Regions from separate parts of the Faecalibacterium sp. 9 genome, predicted to be linked through region 3. Evidence: a T-box and tRNA genes for the amino acid it is inferred to sense, from the RefSeq annotation. Region 3 holds a T-box; the other regions hold tRNA genes.

The links. A T-box is a leader RNA that pairs with one kind of tRNA and senses whether it is charged. The one in region 3 lies ahead of pheS (phenylalanine--tRNA ligase subunit alpha), so its partner is inferred to be a tRNA-Phe.
Region 1: it has a tRNA-Phe gene. The T-box ahead of pheS (phenylalanine--tRNA ligase subunit alpha) is inferred to sense a tRNA for this amino acid. The anticodon was not compared.
Region 2: it has a tRNA-Phe gene. The T-box ahead of pheS (phenylalanine--tRNA ligase subunit alpha) is inferred to sense a tRNA for this amino acid. The anticodon was not compared.

Annotation. Positions count from the first base shown of each region.
Region 1 is NZ_JBLWGB010000001.1:1,330,098-1,334,368, reverse strand. Features, by position in the region: gene ACKXF9_RS06385 (DNA gyrase/topoisomerase IV subunit B) at 1-1,928, opposite strand, end outside; gene ACKXF9_RS06380 (hypothetical protein) at 1,955-2,107, opposite strand; tRNA gene ACKXF9_RS06375 (tRNA-Phe) at 2,257-2,332, shown strand; tRNA gene ACKXF9_RS06370 (tRNA-Gly) at 2,364-2,439, shown strand; tRNA gene ACKXF9_RS06365 (tRNA-Asp) at 2,469-2,545, shown strand; tRNA gene ACKXF9_RS06360 (tRNA-Gly) at 2,632-2,707, shown strand; tRNA gene ACKXF9_RS06355 (tRNA-Cys) at 2,736-2,810, shown strand; gene ACKXF9_RS06350 (GNAT family N-acetyltransferase) at 3,226-3,708, opposite strand; gene recG (ATP-dependent DNA helicase RecG) at 3,840-4,271, shown strand, end outside.
Region 2 is NZ_JBLWGB010000002.1:226,591-230,861, reverse strand. Features, by position in the region: gene ACKXF9_RS09625 (PH domain-containing protein) at 1-320, opposite strand, end outside; gene ACKXF9_RS09620 (nucleoid-associated protein) at 466-1,455, shown strand; tRNA gene ACKXF9_RS09615 (tRNA-Gly) at 1,649-1,724, opposite strand; tRNA gene ACKXF9_RS09610 (tRNA-Phe) at 1,728-1,803, opposite strand; tRNA gene ACKXF9_RS09605 (tRNA-Asp) at 1,834-1,907, opposite strand; tRNA gene ACKXF9_RS09600 (tRNA-Val) at 1,911-1,986, opposite strand; tRNA gene ACKXF9_RS09595 (tRNA-Gly) at 1,992-2,067, opposite strand; gene ACKXF9_RS09590 (sulfide/dihydroorotate dehydrogenase-like FAD/NAD-binding protein) at 2,406-3,248, shown strand; gene gltA (NADPH-dependent glutamate synthase) at 3,250-4,271, shown strand, end outside.
Region 3 is NZ_JBLWGB010000002.1:74,217-78,487, reverse strand. Features, by position in the region: gene pheT (phenylalanine--tRNA ligase subunit beta) at 1-1,557, opposite strand, end outside; gene pheS (phenylalanine--tRNA ligase subunit alpha) at 1,576-2,598, opposite strand; T-box leader at 2,678-2,923, opposite strand; gene ACKXF9_RS08995 (glucosyltransferase domain-containing protein) at 3,035-4,271, opposite strand, start outside.

The sequences.
Region 1 (4,271 bases), on a different contig from region 3:
GCAAGGTTATCACCCAGCAGGATGTCGAACACCTGCGCGGTCTGCACCACATCGGTGGGCATCACTTTAATAAGACGGCGGCTTTCCGGGTTCATGGTGGTCAGCCACATCATCTCGGGGTCGTTCTCGCCCAGACCTTTGGAGCGCTGGATGGTATATTTTTTCTCCCCGATCTCTTCCAGAAAAGCGGCCTTTTCCGGTTCGGTATAGGCAAAATAGGTGCGTTCCTTCGTGGTGATCTCGTACAAAGGCGACTCGGCGATATACACATAGCCCTTCTCGATCAGGGTCGGCGTCAGGCGGTAGAGCATGGTGAGCACCAGCGTGCGGATCTGGTAGCCGTCCACATCGGCATCGGTACAAATGACGATCTTATTGAACCGCAGGTTGTCGAGGTTGAAGGTCGCCAGCTCCTTGTTGTGCTTGCCGCCCAGCTCCACGCCGCAGCCCATCACCTTGATGAGGTCCACGATGACGTCCGACTTGAAGATGCGGGCATAGTCCGCCTTCAGGCAGTTCAGGATTTTGCCGCGGATGGGCATGATGGCCTGATACTCGCTGTCCCGGCTGGACTTGACCGCACCCATAGCGGAATCGCCCTCCACGATGTACAGCTCCCGGCGGGAGGCATCCTTGGTGCGGCAGTCCACGAACTTCTGCACCCGGTTGGCAAGGTCGATCTGGGTGGACAGCGTCTTTTTGATGCTCTGGCGCGTTTTTTCAGCATGTTCGCGGCTTTGTTTATTCACCAGCACCTGCTGGCAGATCTTCTGGGCCTCCTCCGGTTTTTCCAGAAAATACACTTCCAGATAGTGCTTGAGAAAGTCGGTCATGGCCTGCGAGACGAATTTGTTGGTGATGGCCTTTTTGGTCTGGTTCTCGTAGCTGGTGCGGGTGGAAAAGCTGGAGGACACATACACCAGACAGTCCTGCACGTCCTGAAAACTGATGGCGCTCTCGCCCTTTTTGTACAGATTCTTTTCCTTCAGGTACTTGTTGATCTGGTAGACAAAGGCGGTGCGCACCGCGTGCTCCGGGCTGCCGCCGTGCTCCAGCCAGGAGGAGTTGTGGTAGTATTCCAGCAGCTGCACCTTATTGGAAAAGCAGAAGGCGGCGCTCATGCGCACCTTATAGTCCGGCTGGTCCTCGCGGTCCCGGCCCACAGCCTCGCTCTCGCAGCTGAACACCGGGGTCAGGGTGTCCTCCCCGGCGGTTTCGGCTACATAGTCCGCAATGCCGTTCTGGTAGCACCAGCTCTCCTTCCAGGGCTTGCCGGTGGCAGGGTCTTTTTCCTTTTCATCAGTAAAGTTGAGGGTAAGTCCCGCGTTGACCACGGCCTGACGGCGCAGCACATCCTTATAGTAGCTGCCGGGCACATCGATGTCGGTGAACACCTCATCGTCCGGCTTCCAGTGGATGATGCTGCCGGTGCGGCGGCCCTTGTATTCCTCTTTGTGCAGGCCGCCCACGTTCTCGCCCTTTTTAAAATCAAGGTGGTAGTGGTATCCGTCACGGTAGATATCCGCCGTCATCCACGCAGAAGCATACTGAGTAGCACACAGACCCAGACCATTCAGGCCAAGGCTGAACTCATAGTTATCCTCGCCTTCGCCGTACTTGCCGCCTGCATACATCTCACAGAACAGCAGCTCCCAGTTGTAGCGGCCTTCGCCGTTGTTCCAGTCCACAGGCATGCCGCGGCCAAAGTCCTCCACGATGACGCTGCCGTCCTTGCAGCGGGTGACGTTGATGGTGTCGCCGTGGCCGTCGCGGGCTTCATCGATGGAGTTGGACACGATCTCAAAGATGGAGTGGGCACAGCCCTCCACGCCGTCCGAACCAAAGATGACCGCCGGGCGCTTGCGCACACGGTCGGCACCTTTCAGAGAAGTGATGCTCTCGTTGCCATATTCCTGTTTTTTTGCCATGCTGCTCCTCCCGGCCCCGCTCTCTTTTAAAAACCGGAGCCGTCTTGCTTCAAATCAAAACGCCTTTGCTCTTTTTGCTTATATATAAGTATACGCAAGAGTAAAGAGCAAAAGCGCCTGTGTTCTTTTTCTATTATTAAACCATAGGTTGTTAATCTTGTCAAATGTTCTTTGCGCATCCTTTTGATCTCCTTTCTGTTCAAAAAAGTCGTTCTTATTTTGTGCGATAAAGCGACCAAAATCAAGAAAGTTTTAATTTTCTTGAAAAAATTTGAATTTACCCCTTTACAAAATCGAAATTTCAGGTATAATAATCATCGTCCGGTGCGCCTCTGTAGCTCAGTCGGTAGAGCAGGGGACTGAAAATCCCCGTGTCATTGGTTCGATTCCGATCGGAGGCACCAGTCAAGGAAACCCAGCAGGGTTTCCGAATATGCGGCCGTAGCTCATCTGGTAGAGCGCCACCTTGCCAAGGTGGAGGTAGCGAGTTCGAGCCTCGTCGGCCGCTCCATAACGGAGCAGCAAAAGTTGCTCCAATATGGCCCGGTAGCTCAGTTGGTTAGAGCACCAGCCTGTCACGCTGGGGGTCGTCGGTTCGAGCCCGATCCGGGTCGCCACCAAGAAAGCGCAAGCTTTCACCTACTTTGAAACTTGTTTTCAGGGCATCAGAAATGATGGGTGCAAGGTAAAATGCACCGAATATGCGGCCGTAGCTCATCTGGTAGAGCGCCACCTTGCCAAGGTGGAGGTAGCGAGTTCGAGCCTCGTCGGCCGCTCCAATGGAGTGGTATTCATCACTCCCTATATGGTGACGTGGCCAAGTGGTAAGGCAAGGGTCTGCAAAACCCTCATCCACCAGTTCAAATCTGGTCGTCACCTCCAAAAAAATCCCGGAAGCTTCAGCTTCCGGGATTTTTTGTTTTGCGCTGTTCCTGCCGGGGGCAAGGCCTGTGACTGTTCAACCCACCTGTGTATCATAGGGATTTTTGAACAGTAGCCCTTGCCGGGGAGTGGGACGATTTAAAATGTGCTCCACTGCGCTCTGCACATATTCAGCGGAATGATTATTTTTATTTCGCGTTTGTCGCGCTCTGCGGAGCGCTCCAAACGCTATTTTCACAGAAGGGCTGCAATGATTAAAAGTGCGGTCTGAATTGCAAATGCCGTTTTCCTCCACGACCCCTCCCGTGAAAAGGGGATTCAGAAAAGCCCGCAGGCTTTTCTGAATCCCGAATAAAAAAACTAATTCCGCTATTTATGCGCAGAGCGCACGCGGCGCGCATTCCAAACCGTTCTCTCAGAACCGCAGCCGCATCTGATACCACACCACCCCGCCGTGGGTAGAGCCGGAAACGCCCTCGTTCACAAAGCCGAACTTGGCGTAATAGTGCAAAAGCTTTTCCTTGCAGGTCAGCACCAGCCCCCTGCGCCCCTGTGCGCGGGCATCTGCAATGGCCCGCTGCAGCAGCAGCCCGGCGTAGCCTTGGCAGCGGCAGCGCGGGAGGGTGTTCACCCCAAAGATCATCTGCCATGCGCCGTTTTCATCATGCAGGGCGGCATCTGCGTACATCGCATCGGTCAGGTCGGGCGTGTCGGTGCAAAAGCCGTCCACAAAGGCCGCCAGCTGCCCATCCTCAAACAGCAGCCAGAAGTGGTTTGCATAGTGTGCCAGCCGCCCGGCAAATTCCTCTGCCGTGGCAGCCTCCGCTGCCGGAAAACAGGCCGCCTCCACGGCGGCAATGGCAGGCAGGTCATCCATAGTCGAGTTGCGGATCTCCATGGTATCTCCCCTTTTCTTTTTTCTATTCAGTGTACCACAGCCGCCGCGCAAAGGCAAAGACACTTTCCTGTTTGCATCTGTTCCCTGTCCGTGTTACAATGGCTATACTACTATAGAAAGGAGCTGACGCCATGCCCACCGAAAACCATACCACCCTCACCCCGGATACGCCGGTGCGCTACCTGAAGGGCGTCGGCCCCAAGACCGCCGAGCGGTTCGAGAAGCTGGACATCGTGACGCTGGCCGACCTGCTGTGCCACTACCCCCGCAGATATATCGACTTCACAAAGCCCTACTCCATCGCAGAGGCCCCCGCCGATGTGGAATGCGTGGTAAAGGCCGAAGTGTTCGCAAAGCCCGGCGGGCGCATCCTGCCGGGCGGGCGGCGGATGGAGCGCATCACCGCCGGGGACGATGTGTCCAGTCTGGAGATCACATGGTTCAATAACCCCTATGCCGCCCAGAAGCTGCAGCTGGGGCAGGAATACTATTTTCAGGGCATCGTTACCGGCGGGATGCTGCGCCGCCAGATGGTCAACCCGCAGGTGCGCACAGCCGAGCAG
Region 2 (4,271 bases), 150 kb from region 3:
AAGCCGAACTTTGCCTCGTGTGCATCCGCAAAGCAGACCGTCAGCTGTGATGCCTGCACCGGGTCGCCAAAGCCTGCCGTCTGAATGCCGAAGTGAAGCACCTTGCGGTACGGCAGTACAAAGATCTGCTGCCGGGTACCGGTGACGCCCTGCATATCCACCATGATGATGCGGTGGGTGGTAAAGATCACCTGATCGCGCACCGTCTTGTAGGCGCCCACAATGCTCTCGCCGTCCAGAAGCAGTGCGCGGGCATTTTTGCAGATATCCTTTTCCTGAAGGCGAATGAGGTTTTCCATTGGTTTATCACGGAATTCCATGGTTTTTGTCCCCTTTCCTTGGTAGTTTTCTACTCTTATTGTAGCATTCCCGCCTGCTGTTTACAAGATGCGGTCTCGCCTTTTGCGTCATGCTGTGCTATACTGTATGCAAAAAAGATTTTGTACGAAATGAGGTTTTGTACCCGTGGAGATCATTATTCATCAGGCTATCCTGCATGTGCTGGACACCACCATGGACGCCCCTGTGCTGAGCGGCGGCGGCATGGAAATGACCGCTGAAAAGACTGCTTACTTCCAGTATCACATTGAGAAGCTGCTTGCCAGCGACGATATCCGCCAGTGCCGCCCGCTGCCGGATTCCGCCTTTAAAAATGAGCTGGAGCACAATCACGATTTTGTGGACCTTTCCTGCCGCATTGCCGGGGTGCTGTTCGACTACATGCATGCCCACACCACCATCCCGGGGGCAGACCTTGCAGTGGTGGATTTTACCCGCGATGGCGAGCCGTGGCTGGGCATCCTGAAGCTGAACTACAAAAACGGCTACACCCACTACACCGAGACCGTAGAAGGTGCCCCGGTGAACTCCATCATACAGCAGCGGGCCTGTCTGCCCAGCCAGAGCGGCAAAGTAGAGGAAGGCGCACTCGTGAACCTCACCGATTACTCCATGAAGCTGCTGGAAAAGAAATTTGACATCGACGGACACAAGGATTTTTACCTTTCCACCGTGGTGTTCCAGTACACCACCGCTCAGCCGGAGAAAAAGAAGCTGCAGGCCATTCAGGAAGCCGCCGTGCAGGCCGTGCAGGAGAACTACGCCGACCAGCCCCACGTAGAGGCTCAGGTCGCGATGCTGATTGCAAATCAGGCCGCTGACAACGACAATCAGGTATCCATCCAGCAGGTGCGCCAGCAGCTGGAAGAGGAATATCCCCTTGCCGCCGTGCCCTTTGACGACTATGTAGAAAAGAGCGATGTGCTGGAAGCGCCTGAGCAGCCCGTGACCGTGACCCCTGCACGCATCCGCCGCATGGAGAGCCGCAGCATCCACACTGCAAACGGCATTGAGGTGAAGATCCCCACCGAGCTGCTGAACTCGGAAAATGAAGTAGAGTTTCTGCACAGCGACGACGGCAGCATCTCGCTGCTCATCAAAAATGTAATCCTGTAAGAAACGATTTAAAATTGTCTCCGCACACAGAGTGCGCTCCGACAATATCAGCGGAATAATTATTTTTATATTTGCAAAGCCGGAAAATCCGCAGATTTTCCGGCTTTGCTTTTTCACAGGAAGGAGATGCAATGGGAAACAACAGCAAAAAAGCCATCACCTTTGCATTGCTGCATTGATGATGGCTTCGTGTTGGAGCGGCCGACGAGGCTCGAACTCGCTACCTCCACCTTGGCAAGGTGGCGCTCTACCAGATGAGCTACGGCCGCATATGGTGCCTCCGATCGGAATCGAACCAATGACACGGGGATTTTCAGTCCCCTGCTCTACCGACTGAGCTACAGAGGCAAAGGATGCTTTGGCTTTCGCCAAAGCAAGCGACCCGGATCGGGCTCGAACCGACGACCCCCAGCGTGACAGGCTGGTGCTCTAACCAACTGAGCTACCGGGCCACATGGTGGAAGTTAACGGGCTCGAACCGCTGACCCTCTGCTTGTAAGGCAGATGCTCTCCCAGCTGAGCTAAACTTCCACAAATGGAGCGGCCGACGAGGCTCGAACTCGCTACCTCCACCTTGGCAAGGTGGCGCTCTACCAGATGAGCTACGGCCGCACATTCCATGTGTTCGTGCCGGTTGTTTACCGGCGACGCTGATTATTATACCGTACCTCCCGGCAATTGTCAACCACAAATTTGCATTTTTTGCAAAAAAATTCAAAACATGCCTGTCTGCGCACAAAAAACCTTCTCTGCACCGGCTGACACCGTCGTTCATTCATGTTTGCCGCAACAGACACGAGGAAAATTTAGTTGCTTTCTCCTGTAGGAACCATTATAATAAGAATGTCATTTTATCGCCTGCAAAAGCTGCGTCTGTTATGCCGCCGAGGGCATGCAGGCGCGTTTTCGTGCGCAGAAATAGGAAATGCCAGCATAAAGGAGCAAACACGATGTATAAGATCACTGAAAAAGTCGCGCTGAACCCCACCGTGACAAAGATGGTCATTGAAGCCCCGCTGATCGCCAAAAAGGCAAAGCCGGGCCAGTTTATCATTGTGCGCCCGTTTGAGGACAGCGAGCGCATCCCCCTGACCGTGGCCGGTTACGACCGCGAGAAGGGCACTGTGGACATCATTTTCCAGATCGTGGGCGGTACCACGATGGAGCTGAACAGCCTGAAGGTCGGCGAGAGCGTCCACGATTTCGTGGGCCCGCTGGGCCGTGCCACCGAGGTGGAGGGTCTGAAGAAGGTCTGTGTCGTGGGCGGCGGCGTGGGCTGCGCCATCGCTCTGCCCATTGCCCGTGAGCTGCACGAGCAGGGCTGTGTGGTGCACAGTGTGGTCGGCTTCCGCAATAAGGATCTGCTGATCCTGGAGGACGAGTTCCGGGCCTGCAGCGACGAGCTGCGCATTATGACCGACGACGGCAGCTACGGCACCAAGGGCGTTGTTACCGCCGCTCTGGACGAGCTGGTGGCCGCAGGCAATCAGTACGATCTGGTCATCACCATCGGCCCGCTGATCATGATGAAGTTTGTGGTCAAGACCTGCCAGAAGCATGGCCTGAAGAGCATCGTTTCCATGAACCCCATCATGATCGACGGCACCGGCATGTGCGGCGGCTGCCGCCTGACCGTGGGCGGCGAGACCAAGTTCGCCTGCGTGGACGGCCCCGACTTTGACGGCGATCTGGTGGATTTTGACGAAGCAATGGCCCGCGGCACCATGTACCGCCCGTTTGAGGCACACGCCCGTGAAGCGGCATGCAATCTGCTCAATCAGGAGGTAAAATAAGATGGCTTTCAATATGGACCCGAAGAAGTGCCCCATGCCCACCCAGGACCCCAATGTGCGCAACAAGAACTTCAAGGAAGTTGCTCTGGGCTACACCGAAGAAATGGCCGTGAACGAAGCAAAGCGCTGCGTGCACTGCAAGAACAAGCCCTGCCAGACCGGCTGCCCCGTGGGCATCGATATCCCTGAGTTCATCGGTCATGTGGCCGAGGGCGACTTTGAAGCCGCTTATCAGGTGATCAACCGCTCCTCTTCCCTGCCCGCCGTCTGCGGCCGTGTCTGCCCGCAGGAGAGCCAGTGCGAGGGCAAGTGCACCCGCGGCATCAAGAATGAGCCTGTGGGCATCGGCCGTCTGGAGCGCTTTGTTGCCGACTGGCACCGTGAGAATGTGCACACTGCCCCCATCGTGCCCGAATGGAACGGCCACAAGGTGGCCATCATCGGCGCAGGCCCTGCCGGTCTGACCGCCGCAGGCGATCTGGCAAAGCTGGGCTATAAGGTCACCGTTTACGAGGCCCTGCATGTGGCCGGCGGCGTGCTGATGTACGGCATCCCCGAGTTCCGTCTGCCCAAGGCCATCGTGCAGCAGGAGATCGACGGCCTGAAGAAGATGGGCGTTGATTTCGAGTGCAACATGGTCATTGGCAAGGTGCTGACCATCGACGAGCTGATGGACGAGTACGGTTATGAGGCCGTGTTCGTAGGCTCCGGTGCCGGCCTGCCCCGCTTTATGGGCATCCCCGGCGAGAGCCTGAAGGGCGTCTACTCTGCCAACGAGTTCCTGACCCGCTCCAACCTGATGAAGGCTTATCTGCCCACCAGCAAGACCCCCATCCGCACCGGCAAAAAGGTCGCCGTTGTGGGCGGCGGCAACGTGGCCATGGACGCTGCCCGCAGCGCCCTGCGTCTGGGTGCCGAGACCGTGTACATCGTCTACCGCCGCGGCATGGCTGAGCTGCCCGCCCGTAAGGAAGAGGTGGAGCACGCCGAGGAAGAGGGCATCATCTTCAAGACCCTGTGCAA
Region 3 (4,271 bases):
GGCCTCGTAGAAGCCCTGCGCAGCCAGCAGACGCTTGGTCTTGAGCTGCTGCTTCTGGTCGTAGTTCAGACCGCCGTTTGTAACGGAGGCGGTGTTCAGGAAGGTGGGCACGATGTGGTCGTAGCCGTACTCACGGATGACCTCCTCGGCCAGATCCGGGAAGCTCTCCACGTCCTCGCGGTACAGGGGTGCGGACACATCCCAGCTGCCATCGGCCTGTACATCCACCGTGAACTCCAGACGCTGCAGAATGTCGATCATGGTCTGATCCGGCACGGTGATGCCCAGCACGCCGCAAATCTTAGCCGGGGTGGTAACGATGTGCTTGCGCTCCATCGGGCGGCCATCGGTCAGGTCATATTCCAGCGTGGTGATGTCGCCGCAGTCCAGCTCCTGGATCAGGTGCAGGGCACGGGCAAGGCCCAGTTCGGGAGAGTGGCGGTCCACACCCTTCTCGTAGCGGGCGGAGGAATCGCTGTTCTGGCCCAGAGCGCGGCTGGTCTTACGCACGCAGTCGCGGGCGAAGGTGGCGCACTCAAACAGCAGGCTGGTGGTGTTCTCATCCATGCCGGAGTTTGCGCCGCCCATGATGCCGGCAAGTGCCACCGGCTTTTCGGCATCGCAGATGACCAGATTGTTGGGGTTCAGGGTAAATTCCTTCTCGTCCAGTGTGACGATCTTCTCACCCTCATGGGCACGGCGCACATCGATGGTGCGGCCGGCGACCTTGTTCAGGTCAAAGGCGTGCATGGGCTGGCCCATTTCCAGCAGGGTGTGGTTGGTGATATCCACCACGTTGCTGATGGAGCGCAGGCCGCACAGAGCCAGATGGCGCTTCATCCAGCGGGGAGACTCGCCCATGCGGATGTTGCGCACATAGTGTGCCATGTAGCGGGGGCACAGGTCCGGTGCCTCCACCTTGACGGTGATGGGCGCATCCGGCTCGCAGACAGTCTTGTAGTCCATGGCGGGCATGTGCAGGGGCTTACCCAGAACGGCAGCCACCTCGCGGGCGATGCCCAGAACGGACTGGCAGTCCGGGCGGTTCGCGGTGATGGAGATATCAAAGATATAGTCATCCAGACCCACCACGGGGGCAATGTCGGTGCCGGGGACAGAATCCTCGGGCAGGATGAGCAGGCCGTAGACCTCAGAGCCCGGGAACAGGTCGTCGTTCAGACCCAGCTCTTCGCCGGAGCACAGCATACCGTTGGACTCCACGCCCTGCATCTTGCGGGCCTTGATCTTGATGCCGCCGGGCAGGGTGGAACCATCCAGAGCAGCGGGCACGCAGTCGCCCAGCTTCATATTGGCGGCACCGGTGCTGATGCGGATGTCGTGGCCGTAGTCGCCGCAGTCCACCACACACTTGGTCAGGTGGGTGCCCTCCTGCTTTTCCATCTCCACGATCTTGCCGACGACCACCTTGCTGATGCCGGCATCCAGCGGGATCAGCTCTTCGACCTCAAAGCCGCAGGAGAAGAGCTTTTCCTCCAGTTCCTGCGCAGTAACGTCGATATCTACAAATTCTTTTAACCAGCTGAAAGGTACTTTCATTGTCTCTTCTCTCCCCTCTTATTCGTGGAACTGTTTGAGGAACTGCAGGTTGTTCTCGAACATCAGGCCGATGTTGTTGACGCCATACTTCAGCATGGCGATACGCTCGATGCCAATGCCGAAGGCGAAACCGGAATACTCGTCCGGGTCGATATTGCAGTTCTCCAGCACCTTGCGGTTGACAACGCCGCCGCCCAGCACCTCGATCCAGCCGGTGTGCTTGCACAGCGGGCATCCCTTGCCGTGGCACTCGAAGCAGCTCACGTCCACCTCCACGCTGGGCTCGGTGAACGGGAAATAAGAGGGACGCAGGCGGGTGCGGGTGTCAGCACCGAACAGTTTCTGCACGAAGGTGTTCAGTGCGCCCTGCAGGTCGCCCAGCGTGATGCCCTTATCCACCACCAGACCTTCCATCTGGTGGAACATGGGGCTGTGGGTAGCGTCCGAGTCGGAGCGGAACACACGGCCGGGCATCAGGATCTTGATGGGCGGCTTCTGAACGTCCATGGTGCGGATCTGACCGCCGGAGGTCTGGGTGCGCAGCAGGAACTCCTCCGACAGGTAGAAGGTGTCCTGCATGTCGCGTGCCGGGTGATCCTTGGGCACGTTCAGACGGGTAAAGTTGTGGTCATCGTCCTCGATCTCCGGGAAGGTACCCACCGAAAAGCCCATGCCGGAGAACACGTCGATGATCTGGTTGGTGATCAGGGTCAGCGGGTGCAGGCCGCCCATGGGGCGGGTCTTGGCGGGCAGGGTGATGTCCACCGTCTCCGCAGCATTGCGGGCAGCAAGTTCTGCCTGCTTCACCTGTTCTGCAGCAGCGTCATAGTCTGCCTGCACCTTTGCCTTGAGTTCGTTGATGATCTTGCCCATGGCAGGACGCTCTTCCGGCGCAACGGTGCGCAGATTCTTCATCAGGGCAGGGATCTTGCCGTTTTTGCTGAGGTACTCCTGCCAGAAGGAGGCCAGCGTTTCCTTGCCGGACACCTGACCAAGGCTTTCAGCGGCCTGTTTTGCCAGCTCGTCGATCATTGCTTGCATGGATGTTCTCTCCTTTATTCTTCGTGTTGATGAGCGGAGTGCAACAAAAAAGCTCCGTCCCCTGCCCGATTTCTCAGGCAAAAGGGACGAAGCTGTAATTCTTCTGCTCCGCGGTACCACCCGGTTTCCACCCGTGCACAGATGCCGGGCGGCTCTCAGAACGCCGTAACGGGGCGCAACCGTTCTGTGCTAGTGAGCTTTCGCCTTTCGCACAGACCGCTCAGGAGCGAACTTCAGCCAGCCCGCACACGGAAGCCCTTTCAGCCGGTGAAGCTTCTCTCTTTGCCGTGCGGTACAGACCTACTCTCTCCGTCGCTGCGTTTGGGAGTATTCAGGTTCATAACCATATGTATACTACCACATTTCGCGGAAGTTTGCAAGGGCTGCGCACGCAGTTTCCGCAAATGCCGCACTCAACCGCATTTTTCAGACAGGTTCATTCTTCCTCTTTCCACGGCTCATAAAAGCCATTGTCTACCTGCCCGAGTTCAAAAAAGCCCGACAGCGGCTTTTCTTCTTCCGCGCTGGTCAGCTCATCCTTGTAATCGTCCGAGATCTTGACGACCACCGTATCTCCGATCTGCCGGATATACCCCTCCTGCGGATAAGTCGGCATCTGCTCCGTTTCGCTTTCCGCATAAACTTCAAGGTAACGTTCCACTCTTCCATAGGTAAAGTTGACCGGTGTGATATTCTGAAAAACGCTCTTCCACACCTGCCGGGCAACATCGGCGTCACCCCAGAATCGGCCTATCTGGGCATACGTGTTTGCGTACAGGTAATATTCTCTCATCAGGAAAGCCGAGTTTGAACTGGGTCTGCCCACAAACACCACCGGCAGCCGCTCTTCTCCGTCAAAATATCCAAAGTCGATTAGATCGTCCGCGATCCGGTCCGTCATGGTCTTTAGCGATTTTCTGCCTTCATACATCGCTTCCTGATCGACCGCCCTCATATAAACATTGCCGTATACGATAAGGCCTGCCAAAAGGACGGCCCCTCCGATAGCCGCCATCCTTAATTTTTCATTTTGAGGCTGTTCCTTCCGGGTCACATCCAGCAGAAGGATGCACAAAGGGATAAACAAGTCCAGTGCCCCTGCCATCTGCAGACGCCAGGTCGCTTCGCTGGTGATCAACAGCATCACATTGCACACTGCCGGCAGCACAGCCAACGCCGCAGCGCTCAGCAAAATGTATTCCAGATCTCTGCTCTGCACGACCCGCCAAAAGCGTTTTAACAGCCCGAATCCGACCAGCAAAATGATCAGCGCAAAAAAGCCCACCGCCTGCAGAATATTGTTCCGATACTGGTTCCGGAAAAAATAGACCCCAAAGATCTGGTATGCCTTTGCTACTCCTATGGGCAGCCGCTTTAAAACATAAAGCGGCGAAACACTCGCAGCTCCGTTGTATTCCGACATCTGAAAGCCTGTAACCAGCAAAACAATCTTCAGGGTCAGATAATACAATACCACGCCAGCCGCCGCACTGCAAAGACTTTTTGCAATATGCCCATGAATCAGGCTGCGATCCGGCTTTTGAAACAGAAGCATGAGGAAATAGACCAGAAGGATCAGGCAGAAGCTCCCGAGATTTGCCTGATACAGACCCAGACTCAGTGCCAAGCACACTGTACCCTGCACAACTGCTCTGACCTTATTTTCCGTGCGG